One region of the Bradyrhizobium sp. WSM4872 genome, then DNA from elsewhere that is predicted to be linked to it. Evidence: predicted binding sites of a transcription regulator. Region 1 holds the regulator's gene; the other holds the start of a gene.

Region 1 (5,941 bases):
CGGCCGCGTCGAAAAGGCACTCCGCGGCGGCGCGCTGTGGAACGAGGTCAAGGACAAGCTCAACGCCTCCGGCCTGTCGCTCTCGGGCGGCCAGCAGCAGCGCCTCTGCATCGCCCGCACCGTCGCGGTGCGGCCCGAGGTGATCCTGTTCGACGAACCCTGTTCGGCGCTCGACCCGATCTCGACCGCCAAGGTCGAGGAGCTGATCCAGGAGCTGTCCGAGGATTACACGATCGCGATCGTCACTCACAACATGCAGCAGGCGGCGCGCGTCTCCGACAAGACCGCCTTCATGTATCTCGGCGAGCTGATCGAATTCGACGACACCAGCAAGATCTTCACGTCGCCGACTGACCGGCGCACGCAGGATTACATCACCGGCCGGTTCGGCTAGGAGACGCGACATGGGTTCTGAACATACCGCAAAGGCCTTCGATACCGACCTCCAGGAACTCACCCGCCTGGTCGCCGAGATGGGTGGCATCGCCGAGCGCATGATCGTCGAGTCCGTCGACGCGCTGATCCGCCGCGACGTCCCGCTCGGCCAGCGCGTCGTCGCCATCGACACAGAACTCGACGCGCTGCAGAAGCGCATCGAGGAGCGTGCGGTCCTCACCATCGCCCGCCGCCAGCCGATGGCGGTCGACCTGCGCGAGATCGTCGGCGCCATGCGCGTCGCGACCGATCTCGAGCGCATCGGCGACCTCGCCAAGAACATGGGCAAACGCGTCGCGGCGCTGGAGACGGACTTCCATCCGCTCAAGCTGTTTCGCGGCCTCGAGCACATGACCGACCTCGTGCAGCAGCAGGTCAAGTCGGTGCTGGACGCCTATGCCGCGCATGATCTGCCGGCGGCGATGGCGGTGTGGAAGGGCGACGAGGAGGTCGACGCCATCTGCACCTCGCTGTTCCGCGAGCTCCTTACCTACATGATGGAGGATCCGCGCAACATCTCGTTCTGTATCCATTTGATGTTCTGCGCCAAGAACATCGAGCGGATCGGCGACCACGCCACCAACATCGCCGAGACCGTGTTCTACATGATCGAGGGACAGGCGATCACCGACAAGCGGCCGAAGGGCGACATGACGACCTTCGCCAACACGGTACCGAACACTTAAGGAGCGACGACCCGATGGGCGCACGCATTATGGTGGTTGAGGACGAGGAAGCTCTGACGGAGCTTCTCCGCTACAACCTCGAAGGCGACGGCTATGACGTCGAGACGGTGATGCGCGGCGACGACGCCGACACTCGCCTCAAGGAGCACATCCCCGATCTGATCGTGCTCGACTGGATGCTGCCGGGCCTGTCAGGCATCGAATTGTGCCGGCGGCTTCGCACCCGTCCCGAGACCAAGCAGCTCCCGATCATCATGCTCACCGCGCGCGGCGAGGAGAGCGAACGGGTGCGGGGTCTTGCGACCGGCGCCGACGATTACATCGTCAAGCCGTTCTCGGTGCCGGAGCTGCTCGCGCGCGTGAAAGGCCTGCTGCGGCGCGCGAGCCCCGAGCGGCTCGCCACCGTGCTTGCTTTTGGCGACATCGAGCTCGACCGCGACAAGCGCCGCGTGGCGCGCTCGGGCCGGCCGATCGATCTCGGTCCGACCGAATATCGCCTGCTGGAGTTCTTCCTGGAGCATCCGGGCCGGGTGTTCTCGCGCGAGCAACTGCTCGACAGCGTTTGGGGCCGCGACATCTACATCGATGAGCGTACCGTCGACGTGCATATCGGCCGCCTGCGCAAGCTGCTCAATCTCGGCCGCGAGCAGGACCCGATCCGCACCGTCCGCGGCGCCGGCTACGCGCTGGATGATCGTTTTGCCAAGGCGGAGCAGGTGTAGGGTTGCAGGCTTGTTTGCTGGCGAGCTGTCCCCGAATTCTCCGACGTCGTCCCGGACAAGCGAGCGAAGCGAGCGCTGATCCGGGACCCATAACCACCGAACGTGGTTTGGCGAAGACTCGGAGTGACCCCTTCCGCACGACTACTGCGTGCTCGGAGTATGGGTCCTGGCTTTCGCCAGGACGACACTGAAATTGTTGAACTGTCTTCGCGCGACGACTTGCCGTGATTACCGCGGACCCGGCTTCACCGGTGCGCGGCGCCGATCCGATGCCGGCTGGTACGCGACGCGCGAGTGCTGGGCGCAATAGGGCAGGCCGGACAACGCACGGCCACCACAGAAGAAGAAGTCCGGGCTCGAGGGATCGCCGACCGGCCAGTGGCAGGTCGCCTCGTTCAATTCCAGCAGCGACAGCCGCTGGCTCATCGGCACCACGTTGTCGTATGTGACCGGATCCGGCTCAGCCTCGACCTCAAAGGCCTGCGCCAGCGCGGTGTTGCCGCGCGAGATCGGGCGGCTCACCCGCATCATGTGCTGCGCGGGACGCGCCTTGCGCGGCCGGGGCGCTGCCGACGAAGGGCTCTTGGCGCGGCCCGAAAGGCCGAGCCTGTGCACTTTGCCGATCACGGCATTGCGGGTCACATTGCCGAGCTCCGCCGCGATCTGGCTGGCCGAAAGTCCGGCCTCCCAGAGCTTTTTCAGCTGCTCGACGCGATCATCGGACCAGGTCAAAACCGTCATTGCACCCTTTCCCTCGCTGCGCGCCAGCCATCCTGGGGCCTCGCAGCGAATGCCTAAGCCTTCAAAAACCCGTGCCGCCAGAATCCCTTAAGGCTCGCCGGGCGCGTCTTGAACGCCCGAACGTTTACGCCGGTACATAAGGACTTAAAGATCAGAACCACTGCACGAGATGTCGTATCTGACAATCCAAACGCTACAATATGGCGTGACTCCCGCGCAAGAGTCCGCCGACTCGCTTCCACATGTTCCGTGGCTAAATCCCGCAAAATCGGCACCGCAAGACTACGGATTCAGCGTTTCGCGAGGCTTTCCGGGCGGCATTGACACCCGTTTCACCAGGCCTAAGATAGTCGTGCGTGCCGCCCTCAAGAGGCGGCACGTTTCGTTTTCCGGGCCGGTCGATGGTGCGTTGCGCAATGCACGCTCACACCGTCCGCAACATTCAAGTGACCGCCATGACTAACAGCGCAGCGCCGCATTTGCTCCCCGTTTTCGCCAGATCCGACCTCGGTTTCGAGCGTGGCGAAGGCTGCTGGCTGATCGCGACTAATGGCGAGCGCTATCTCGATTTCACCTCGGGGGTGGCGGTGAACGCGCTCGGCCATGCCCATCCGGCGCTGGTCGCGGCGTTGCAGGAGCAGGCGACCAAGCTCTGGCACATGTCGAACCTGTTCCAGAGCCCGGACGGCGAAAAGCTCGCCGCGCGCCTGTGCAATGAAAGTTTCGCGGACTTCGTGTTCTTCTGCAATTCCGGCGCCGAAGCGCTGGAATGCGTGATCAAGGTCGTGCGCCGTTATCACGCCGCGAAGGGCCATCCCGACCGCTATCGCATGATCACCTTCGAAGGCGCCTTCCATGGCCGCACGCTGGCGACGCTGGCGGCGACGGGGTCGGCGAAATATCTCGAAGGTTTCGGCCCCCCGATGGAGGGCTTCGACCAGGTTGCGCATGGCGATCTCGAGGCAGTGAAAAAGGCGATCGGTCCGCAGACCGCCGGCATCCTGATCGAGCCGATCCAGGGCGAGGGCGGTGTGCGTTCGGCAACGCCCGCCTTCCTGAGGGCGTTGCGTCAGCTCTGCGACGAGAAGGGTCTGTTGCTCGCCTTCGACGAGGTGCAGACCGGCATGGGCCGCACCGGCGATCTGTTCGCGTACCGCCGCCTCGGCGTCGAACCCGACGTGATGTCGCTGGCCAAGGCGCTCGGCGGCGGCTTTCCGATCGGCGCCTGCCTTGCGACCGCGGAAGCGGCATCCGGCATGACGCCGGGCTCGCACGGCTCGACCTTCGGCGGCAATCCGCTCGCGATCGCGGCTGCGAACGCCGTGCTCGACGTCATGCTCAAGCCCGGCTTCTTCGATCACGTGCAGAGGATGTCGCTGCTGCTCAAGCAGAAGCTCGCCTCCGTGATCGACCGTCACTCTGATGTCGTCAGCGAAGTGCGCGGCGAGGGCCTCCTGATCGGCATCAAGGCCGTGGTACCTTCGGGCGATCTCGTTGCCGCCTTGCGCGCAGAGAAGCTGCTCACCGTCGGCGCCGGCGACAATGTCGTGCGTTTCCTGCCGCCTTTGATCGTCACCGAAGCCGAGATCGAGGACAGCGTCATGCGGCTCGAGCGCGCCTGCACTGCGTTGTCCGGCAACAAGCGGGCGGCAAGCTGATGAGCAAGTCGCCCGATAAAGCACCCAAGAAAACACCGAAGCACTTCCTCGATATCAACGAGCTGCCGCTGTCGGAGCTCAAGCGCATGCTGGCCGCGTCCTCCGCGATGAAGGCGAAGCAGAAGGCGCATCAGCCGGTCAGGCCGCTCGAAGGCAAGACGCTGGCGATGATCTTCGAGCGCCCCTCGACGCGGACGCGGGTGTCTTTCGACGTCGCCATGCGCCAGCTCGGCGGCGAGCCCATCATGCTCACGGGCGCCGAGATGCAGCTCGGCCGCGGCGAGACCATCGCCGACACCGCGCGCGTGCTGTCGCGCTATGTCGACGCCATCATGATCCGCATCCTCAACCACGATGCCCTGCTTGAGCTTGCGGCGAACGCCACCGTTCCGGTCATCAACGGCCTGACGCGGCGCTCGCATCCCTGCCAGGTGATGGCCGACCTCATGACGTACGAGGAACATCGCGGCCCGATCGAGGGCAAGACGGTGGCCTGGACCGGCGACGACAACAACGTGCTGGCGTCCTGGGCGCACGCCGCCGAGCGCTTCAAGTTCCAGCTCAATGTCGCGACGCCTCCGGAGCTCGCGCCGAAAAAGGCGATGCGCGACTTCATCAAGGCGACCGGCGCGCCGATCATGCTCGGCACGGATGCCGAAGCCGCCGTGCGCGGCGCCGATTGTGTCGTGACCGACACCTGGGTGTCGATGGGCGACAAGGAAGGCGAGCACCGCCATAACGTGCTCAAGCCTTATCAGGTCAATGCCCAGCTGATGTCGCTGGCCAAGCCCGATGCGCTGTTCATGCACTGCCTGCCCGCCCATCGCGGCGAGGAGGTCACCGACGAGGTGATCGACGGTCCGCAATCCGTCGTGTTCGACGAGGCCGAAAACCGCCTGCACGCGCAGAAGGGCATTCTGGCCTGGTGCTTCGACGCGGTGAAGTGATCTCGCTGGAATCCCGGCGGCCACCTCACATATGATCGTCGTCCCGGACAAGCGCAGCTTCTGGCAACGCGCAGCGTTGTCCAGAACGGAGCGCCGATCCGGGACCCATAACCACAGGAAGTCGTTTGGCGAGGATTCGGAGTTGTCATCTCGCGGAGTAGCGTAATCCTGTGGTTATGGGTCCCGGATCTGCGCTAGCGCTTGTCCGGGACGACACCGAGGTTGAGGTTGCTTCGTACAGTTCCCCAACCCCCTTCCAATTCCGCCTTCCGACCCCAGATAAAGCGCCATGGTTTCCCAATCCCCTGACATGAAAACCGGGCCCGAAGGCCCGGTTCGCGCGCCATCCGCGGTTCCCGTCGATGACGCCGTGCTGCCCTACGAGGTTGACGCGCTCGACGTGCGCGGTCGGCTGGTGCGGCTTGGTCCGGCGCTCGACGAGATCCTGACCAAGCACGATTATCCGGCGCCGGTCGGCAAGCTGCTCGGCGAGGCCATCGTGCTGACCACGCTGCTCGGCTCGTCGCTGAAGTTCGAAGGCCGCTTCATCCTGCAGGCCCAGACCGACGGTCCGGTGTCATTCCTCGTCGTGGACTATCAGGCGCCGGATCGCCTGCGCGCCTATGCGCGCTACGACGCCGCGCGCCTCGGGGATGCAAAAGATTCCGGCGCGCTGCTGGGTCACGGTCATCTCGCCATGACCATCGACCAGGGCCCCGACATGAGCCGCTACCAGGGCCTGGTCGCGCTCG
Region 2 (5,941 bases), on a different contig from region 1:
ACCACGAAGCGCAGCCAGGGCGCGGGCGAGGTGTTTTCAGCCGCGAGGAAGTTCAGGCAAAACGCAAAAGTCGCGCCGATCAACGTGCCGACATAGGAGATCAGCAGGGTCTCGCCCAGCATCTTCAGCCATTTGCGCCAGCCCCAGAGCCACTCGCCGACATCGGTCCAGACGCGCTGGCCGGTGTCAAGTGTGAGGATGCGGTCGAAATAGCTGATGAAGTTGCCGAAATGGGCGAACAGCGTGCGCAAATTCACTTCCGCGCCGATCGCCGCCAGACACAGTGCAGCGGCGAAGATCACGGCTGCAAACAGGAGTCGGAGCCGCTTGCGCGCGACCGCCTGGCGATAGGCGGCGCTGAGCACGGCGAGCTGCTGCTCGGGGAGGATCGAAACCGCGACGGTCATCTGATCAGGAAAAATGGTCGATCAAAGAGAAAGAGCCGGGTCCATCGACCCGGCTCCAGTGGCATCGTCCCGATACTCAGGACGCCTTCTTCTTACGCAGCGCATCGACGAACTTGATCAGCTCGATCGTGCCATCCCAATCCTTGGTAGTCGCGGGATGAAAACCCTTCTTTTGGCCGTCCTGGAGGCGATCGAACGCAGCCTTGTCCTTGGCCGGCGCGTCGAAGAACGCCTTCGCGATCGCGGCCTTGGCCTCTTCCGGCAGGTCGGAATTGTAGGCATAGGGGCCGTTGATGATCGGCGCCGACTTGTGGATGATGCGGAAATCGTCCTTCTTCATCGCGGAGCCGTCGGCATTCTTCAGCATGCCCTTGGTCAGCATCTGCGCCAGCGTCGAATCGTCGTCGCTGGTCCACTGGTTGGCGGCGACGTCGACCGTGCCCTGCGCCAGCGCCAGGATCGCGTTCTCATGGCTGCCGGTGAAGACGACCTTGCTGAAATAGGTGTCGGCGTCCGCGATGCCCATCTTGTCGAGCTCGAAGCGCGGCACGTTGTTGCCGGAGGTCGAGTTCGGGTCGACCAGGCCGAGGTTCTTGCCCTTGAGCTGGTCGATGCTCCTGTAGGGACTGTTCGCCTTGACGAAGAACACCGAGTAGTAGCCGGTCGAGCCGTCGGAATTGATGTCGTTGGCGAAAGCGTCGGTCTTGACGCCGGTCAGGCGGGCGCGAGCGAACGACGCGGAGCCATAGCTCGCGATGTGGATGTTGCCGGCACGCTGGCCTTCGATCACGGCGGCGTAGTCGTTGGCGATGCGTAGCGTGACCTTCACGCCCAGTTCCTTGGAGAGATAGCTCATGAACGGCGCCCAACGCTCGGTCACGCCCGAGGCGTTTTCCGCCGGAATGACCGCGAAGGTCAGCTCGGGATATCTAGCTTTCCAGTCCTCGGCCGAAGCCGAAGCCGTGAACGCGAGCGCGGCGGCGCCAGCAAGAATCAATCTGCGAGTAATCATGATAGCCTCTTCATTGGTTGAGGTCGGTTGACGCAAAACTGGTGAGTCCTGATGCGGCGCCGCTCAGGCGGCGGCCGCCGTTCCAAGCGCCGGAATGCCTTGTCGCACCGGTGCAGGCGTGCCGCCCATGACATCGGCGGCTTCCAGATCGTAGAGCTCGCGCGCAACGTGCTCGGTCAACTCGGCCGGCGCGCCGTCGAACACCACGCGCCCCTGCGCCATGCCGATCAGGCGGTCGCAATAGCTGCGCGCCAGGTCGAGCGAATGCAGATTGCAGAGCACGGTGATGCCGAAGTGCTTGTTGATGCGCAGCAGCGCATCCATCACGATCTTCGTGTTGCGGGGATCGAGCGAGGCGATCGGCTCGTCGGCGAGGATGATGTCGGGCTGCTGCACCAGCGCGCGGGCGATCGCGACGCGCTGCTGCTGGCCGCCGGAGAGCTGGTCGGCGCGCTGGGCCGCGAGCGGGGCGATATCGAACTGCTCAAGCGCGGACATCGCCAGCGCCTTGTCCTGCTCGGGCCAGGTCTGCGACAGCGAGCGCCAGGCCGGCATCGTCGCGAGCCGTCCCATCAGGACGTTGGTGAGGACATCGAGCCGGCCGACCAGGTTGAACTGCTGAAAGATCATCGCCGAACGCGCCCGCCACTGCCGCAGCTCCTTGCCGCGTAGCGCCGTGACGTCGAGACCGTCGAACAGAATGCGGCCCTGCGAAGGGGCCGCGAGACGGTTGATGGTCCGCAGCAGGGTCGACTTGCCGGCGCCGGACCGTCCGATCACGCCGACGAAGCCGCCGGGAGGGACTTGAAACGAAGCGTCGTCCACCGCGGCTTTCACGCCGAAGCGACACGTCAGACCTTCAACCACCAGCATGCAGGGCTCCAGAGTAGCTGGGACCCACCGCTAGCGCCGGCGCTTGACACTTGTGTGACACGGACGTTGCGGTGCGGCGATCCTACACACGTCATCCACTGTTCTTGCCCTGTCATCGCGTCGTCATGACATTGTCATCAAGCCGCTCGAAGAGAAACGCCCGCCCTCTCGTTCGGATGCAACATGGCCGCCAAAGCTCTTTCGGTCCAGCCGACTGTCGATCCCTCGGCGAAGCTGCACGACACCAGGCTTGGGGCCTATACCGAGGTCGGCGCCCGCACGATGCTGCACGACGTGACGATGGGCGATTACTCCTATGTCGTGAACGACGCCCAGATCACCTACAGCACCATCGGAAAATTCTGCTCGATCGCGGCGATGACACGGATCAATCCGGGCAATCACCCGATGCACCGCGCCACGCAGGCGCACTTCACCTATCGTTCGAGCGCCTATTTCGAAGGCGAGACCGACGACACCGACTTCTTCGACTGGCGGCGCCAGCACCACGTCCATATCGGCCACGACGTCTGGATCGGCCATGGCGCGATCGTGCTGCCGAGCCGCAACATCGGCACCGGCGCGGTGATCGCGGCCGGCGCCATCGTCACCAAGGACGTACCGGCCTACACCATCGTCGCCGGCAATCCGGCGCGCATCGTTCGGCGGCGGTTCTCGGAAGAGGTTGCTGGGCGGCTTGCGAGGCTCGCTTGGTGGGACTGGGATCACGACAAGTTGCGTGACGCCCTGCCCGATTTCCGCAAGCTCGGGATTGAGGATTTTCTCACGGCATACGAAGCAGGGGCACCCTCCTCTGCCAGCAAACGAAGCGCGGTCGCGTGACAGACATATTCCTCGAGGGCGGGCGGGCCCTGATCGGCTCCGAGTTCGCCGAAACGTCGCTTCTCGTGTCCGGAACGGACATCGCAGAGATCGATGCGTCTCGCGGCCGAGCGCGACTTGCGATCGATGCCCGCGATCTGCTGGTCCTGCCGGGCATCGTCGATCTGCATGGCGATGCCTTCGAGCGACAGATGATGCCGCGCGCCGGGGTCGATTTCCCGATCGACGTCGCGCTCGCCGACAGCGACCGCCAGGCGATCAGCAACGGCATCACCACGGTATTTCACGCCACGACCTGCTCATGGGAGCCGGGCCTGCGCAGCGCCGACAATGCGCGCGGTCTGATGGAGGCGATCGAACGGCAGCGCCCGCAATTCGCCGCCGACACCCGCTTTCACCTGCGTCATGAGACTTACAATCTCGACGCCGAAGCCGAGATCACCCAGTGGCTCAGTGAGGGCCGCGTCGACCTGTTCGCCTTCAACGACCACATGGACGGCACGGTTGGGGACATGGCCAAGCCCCGCAAGCGCAACCGCATGGTGGAGCGTACCGGCCTGTCGAGCGAGGAATTCGACCGCCTGGTCGAGCGTGTGCTCTCCCGCGCCAGTGAAGTGCCGGCTTCCGTGTCGCGCCTCGCCGCGGCGGCGCGCGCCGCCGACGTGCGGATGCTATCGCACGACGATGCGACGCCGGCGATGCGCCAGGGCTTTCGCGCCATGGGCGTGGCGATCGCGGAGTTTCCAATCAACGAGGAGACGGCGCGGGCGGCGGCAAGCCACGGAGACGCCATCGTCTACGGCGCGCCGAACGTGGTGCGCGGCGGCAGCCACACCGGCTGGACCAAGGCATCCGACATGATCGCCAAAGGGCTCTGCTCGGTGCTGGCCTCGGACTACTACTATCCCGCGCAGCTGCTCGCTGCGTTCCGGCTCGCCGCCGATGGCGTGCTGCCGCTGACCGAGGCCTGGAACCTGGTTTCCGCCGCGCCCGCGCGCGCGACCGGTCTTGCAGATCGCGGCGTGCTCGCGGAAGGCCGGCGCGCGGACATTCTGCTGGTCGACGACAGCATGCCGCTGCGGCCGCGGCTGATCGCCGTGATATCAGGCGGCAAGCTCGTACATCTCACCGACGCGACGCGGTTGCTTGGCATGGCAGCTACCCCGCGCGAAGCTGTCGTCGCAGCATAAACCCGCTATGCTCGGACGATGACAAGTTTCCCCCGCTACGCGATCTATTTTGCCGCAGGCAGCAACAGCGCCCTGTTCCGCTTCGGCGCGGAGTTGCTCGGCTACGATGCCTATAGCTGCAACGAGCTGCCCTTTCCCGCCGACGCATCCCGTCTCGCGCCGGACTGGCGCGACATCACCGCCGATCCCCGCAAATACGGTTTTCACGGCACGCTGAAGGCGCCGATGGCGCTCGCGCCGGGCAAGACCGAAGCGGAGCTTTTTGCGGCCTGCGCGGCTTTTGCCGGCGAGGCGCGGAAGATCCCGGTGATCCGCCCGGTCGTCGATGCCATCAGCGGCTTTATTGCGGTCATTCCGGCCGAGCAGGTCGATGCGCTCCAAGAGCTCGCCGCTGATTGCGTCCGCGCGTTCGACCGCTTTCGCACCGCCCTGACGGCGGAAGATCGTGCGCGTCGCAAACCCGAGAAGCTCAGCGAACGGCAGCGCGACTATCTCGATCGCTGGGGCTACCCGTACGTGATGGAGGAATTCCGCTTCCACATGACGCTGACGGGGCGGCTGGACGCGGAGCGGCGCGGCCCGATTCTGGAGATGCTGCGCGCGCGGTTCGCGGCGCTCGAGCTTGAGACGCTGGCGATCGATCGCATCGCGCTGTTCAGGCAGGACGGTGCGGGGGCGCGGTTTCGTCTCGTCGGCGAGTGGATGTTAACGAGATAGCATTGCGCTCGCGCGTCATTCTCGCTGTCGTCCTGGCGAAAGCCAGGACCCATTACCCCAGGGAGCGGTTATAGCGCGAGCCATAGCCTCCCGAGTCTTCGCCAAACGACATCCTGGGGTAATGGGTCCTGGATCTGCGCTCCGCTTTGCTACGCTTGTCCAGGACGACGGCTGAGTTATATGGCGACCGCCGAGCAGGCAGCGCCCTACTTCCCCCACCTCAACGCCATTGCATCCCGTTCCTTCGCGAGCTCCAGCAGCCCTGCCCGCGTCGCCGGGTGCAGCGGCTGGAGCGGATGCCGCACCGTGTCCGACTTGATCACGCCGCCGGCCTGCATCATCGCCTTGCAGGCGATCAGGCCGCATTGGCGGTTTTCGTAGTTGATCAGTGGTAGCCAGCGTTCGTAGGCGGCTTTGGCCTCTTCACGCTTGCCGGCGAAATAGGGATCCACGATCTGGCGGATGCCGTCGGGGTAGCCGCCGCCGGTCATCGCGCCGGTGGCGCCGGCATCGAGATCGGCGAGCAGCGTAATCGCTTCCTCGCCGTCCCAGGGACCCTCGATATCCTTGCCGCCCGCCTCGATCAGGCTACGCAGCTTTGACGCGGCGCCCGGCACCTCGATCTTGAAATAGCGGATGTTGGAGAAGTCGCGCGCCAGCCGCGCGAGCAGCTCGACCGACAGCGGCGTGCCGGCGACAGGCGCATCCTGAATCATGATCGGAATCTTGATCGCGCCGGAGAGCACCTTGAAGAATTCGACGACGCCTTTCTCGGGCACGCGGAAGGTTGCGCCGTGATAGGGCGGCATCACCATCACCATGGCGGCGCCGGCCGCCTCGGCCTGCTGGCTGCGCGCGGCGCAGACGGCCGAGCTGAAATGCGTGGTGGTGACGATCAC

Evidence for each region. The regulator PhoB, encoded in region 1, activates phosphate uptake and scavenging genes when phosphate is short. The targets are predictions, from matches to a motif close to TGTCATNNANCTGTCAT.
Region 2: phnC (phosphonate ABC transporter ATP-binding protein) is a predicted target of PhoB. The motif match lies at 2,414-2,430, and genes of this name have one in related genera.

What each region holds. Positions count from the first base shown of each region.
Region 1 is NZ_JBVVPT010000028.1:39,408-45,348, reverse strand. Features, by position in the region: gene pstB (phosphate ABC transporter ATP-binding protein PstB) at 1-394, shown strand, start outside; gene phoU (phosphate signaling complex protein PhoU) at 405-1,121, shown strand; gene phoB (phosphate regulon transcriptional regulator PhoB) at 1,136-1,843, shown strand; gene AC0L3C_RS28575 (GcrA family cell cycle regulator) at 2,072-2,584, opposite strand; gene AC0L3C_RS28570 (acetylornithine transaminase) at 3,040-4,242, shown strand; gene argF (ornithine carbamoyltransferase) at 4,242-5,189, shown strand; gene AC0L3C_RS28560 (Hsp33 family molecular chaperone) at 5,479-5,941, shown strand, end outside.
Region 2 is NZ_JBVVPT010000037.1:40,740-46,680, reverse strand. Features, by position in the region: gene phnE (phosphonate ABC transporter, permease protein PhnE) at 1-407, opposite strand, end outside; gene phnD (phosphonate ABC transporter substrate-binding protein) at 484-1,419, opposite strand; gene phnC (phosphonate ABC transporter ATP-binding protein) at 1,483-2,292, opposite strand; gene AC0L3C_RS32335 (LbetaH domain-containing protein) at 2,476-3,135, shown strand; gene AC0L3C_RS32330 (alpha-D-ribose 1-methylphosphonate 5-triphosphate diphosphatase) at 3,132-4,325, shown strand; gene AC0L3C_RS32325 (DUF1045 domain-containing protein) at 4,344-5,042, shown strand; gene AC0L3C_RS32320 (dihydrodipicolinate synthase family protein) at 5,249-5,941, opposite strand, start outside.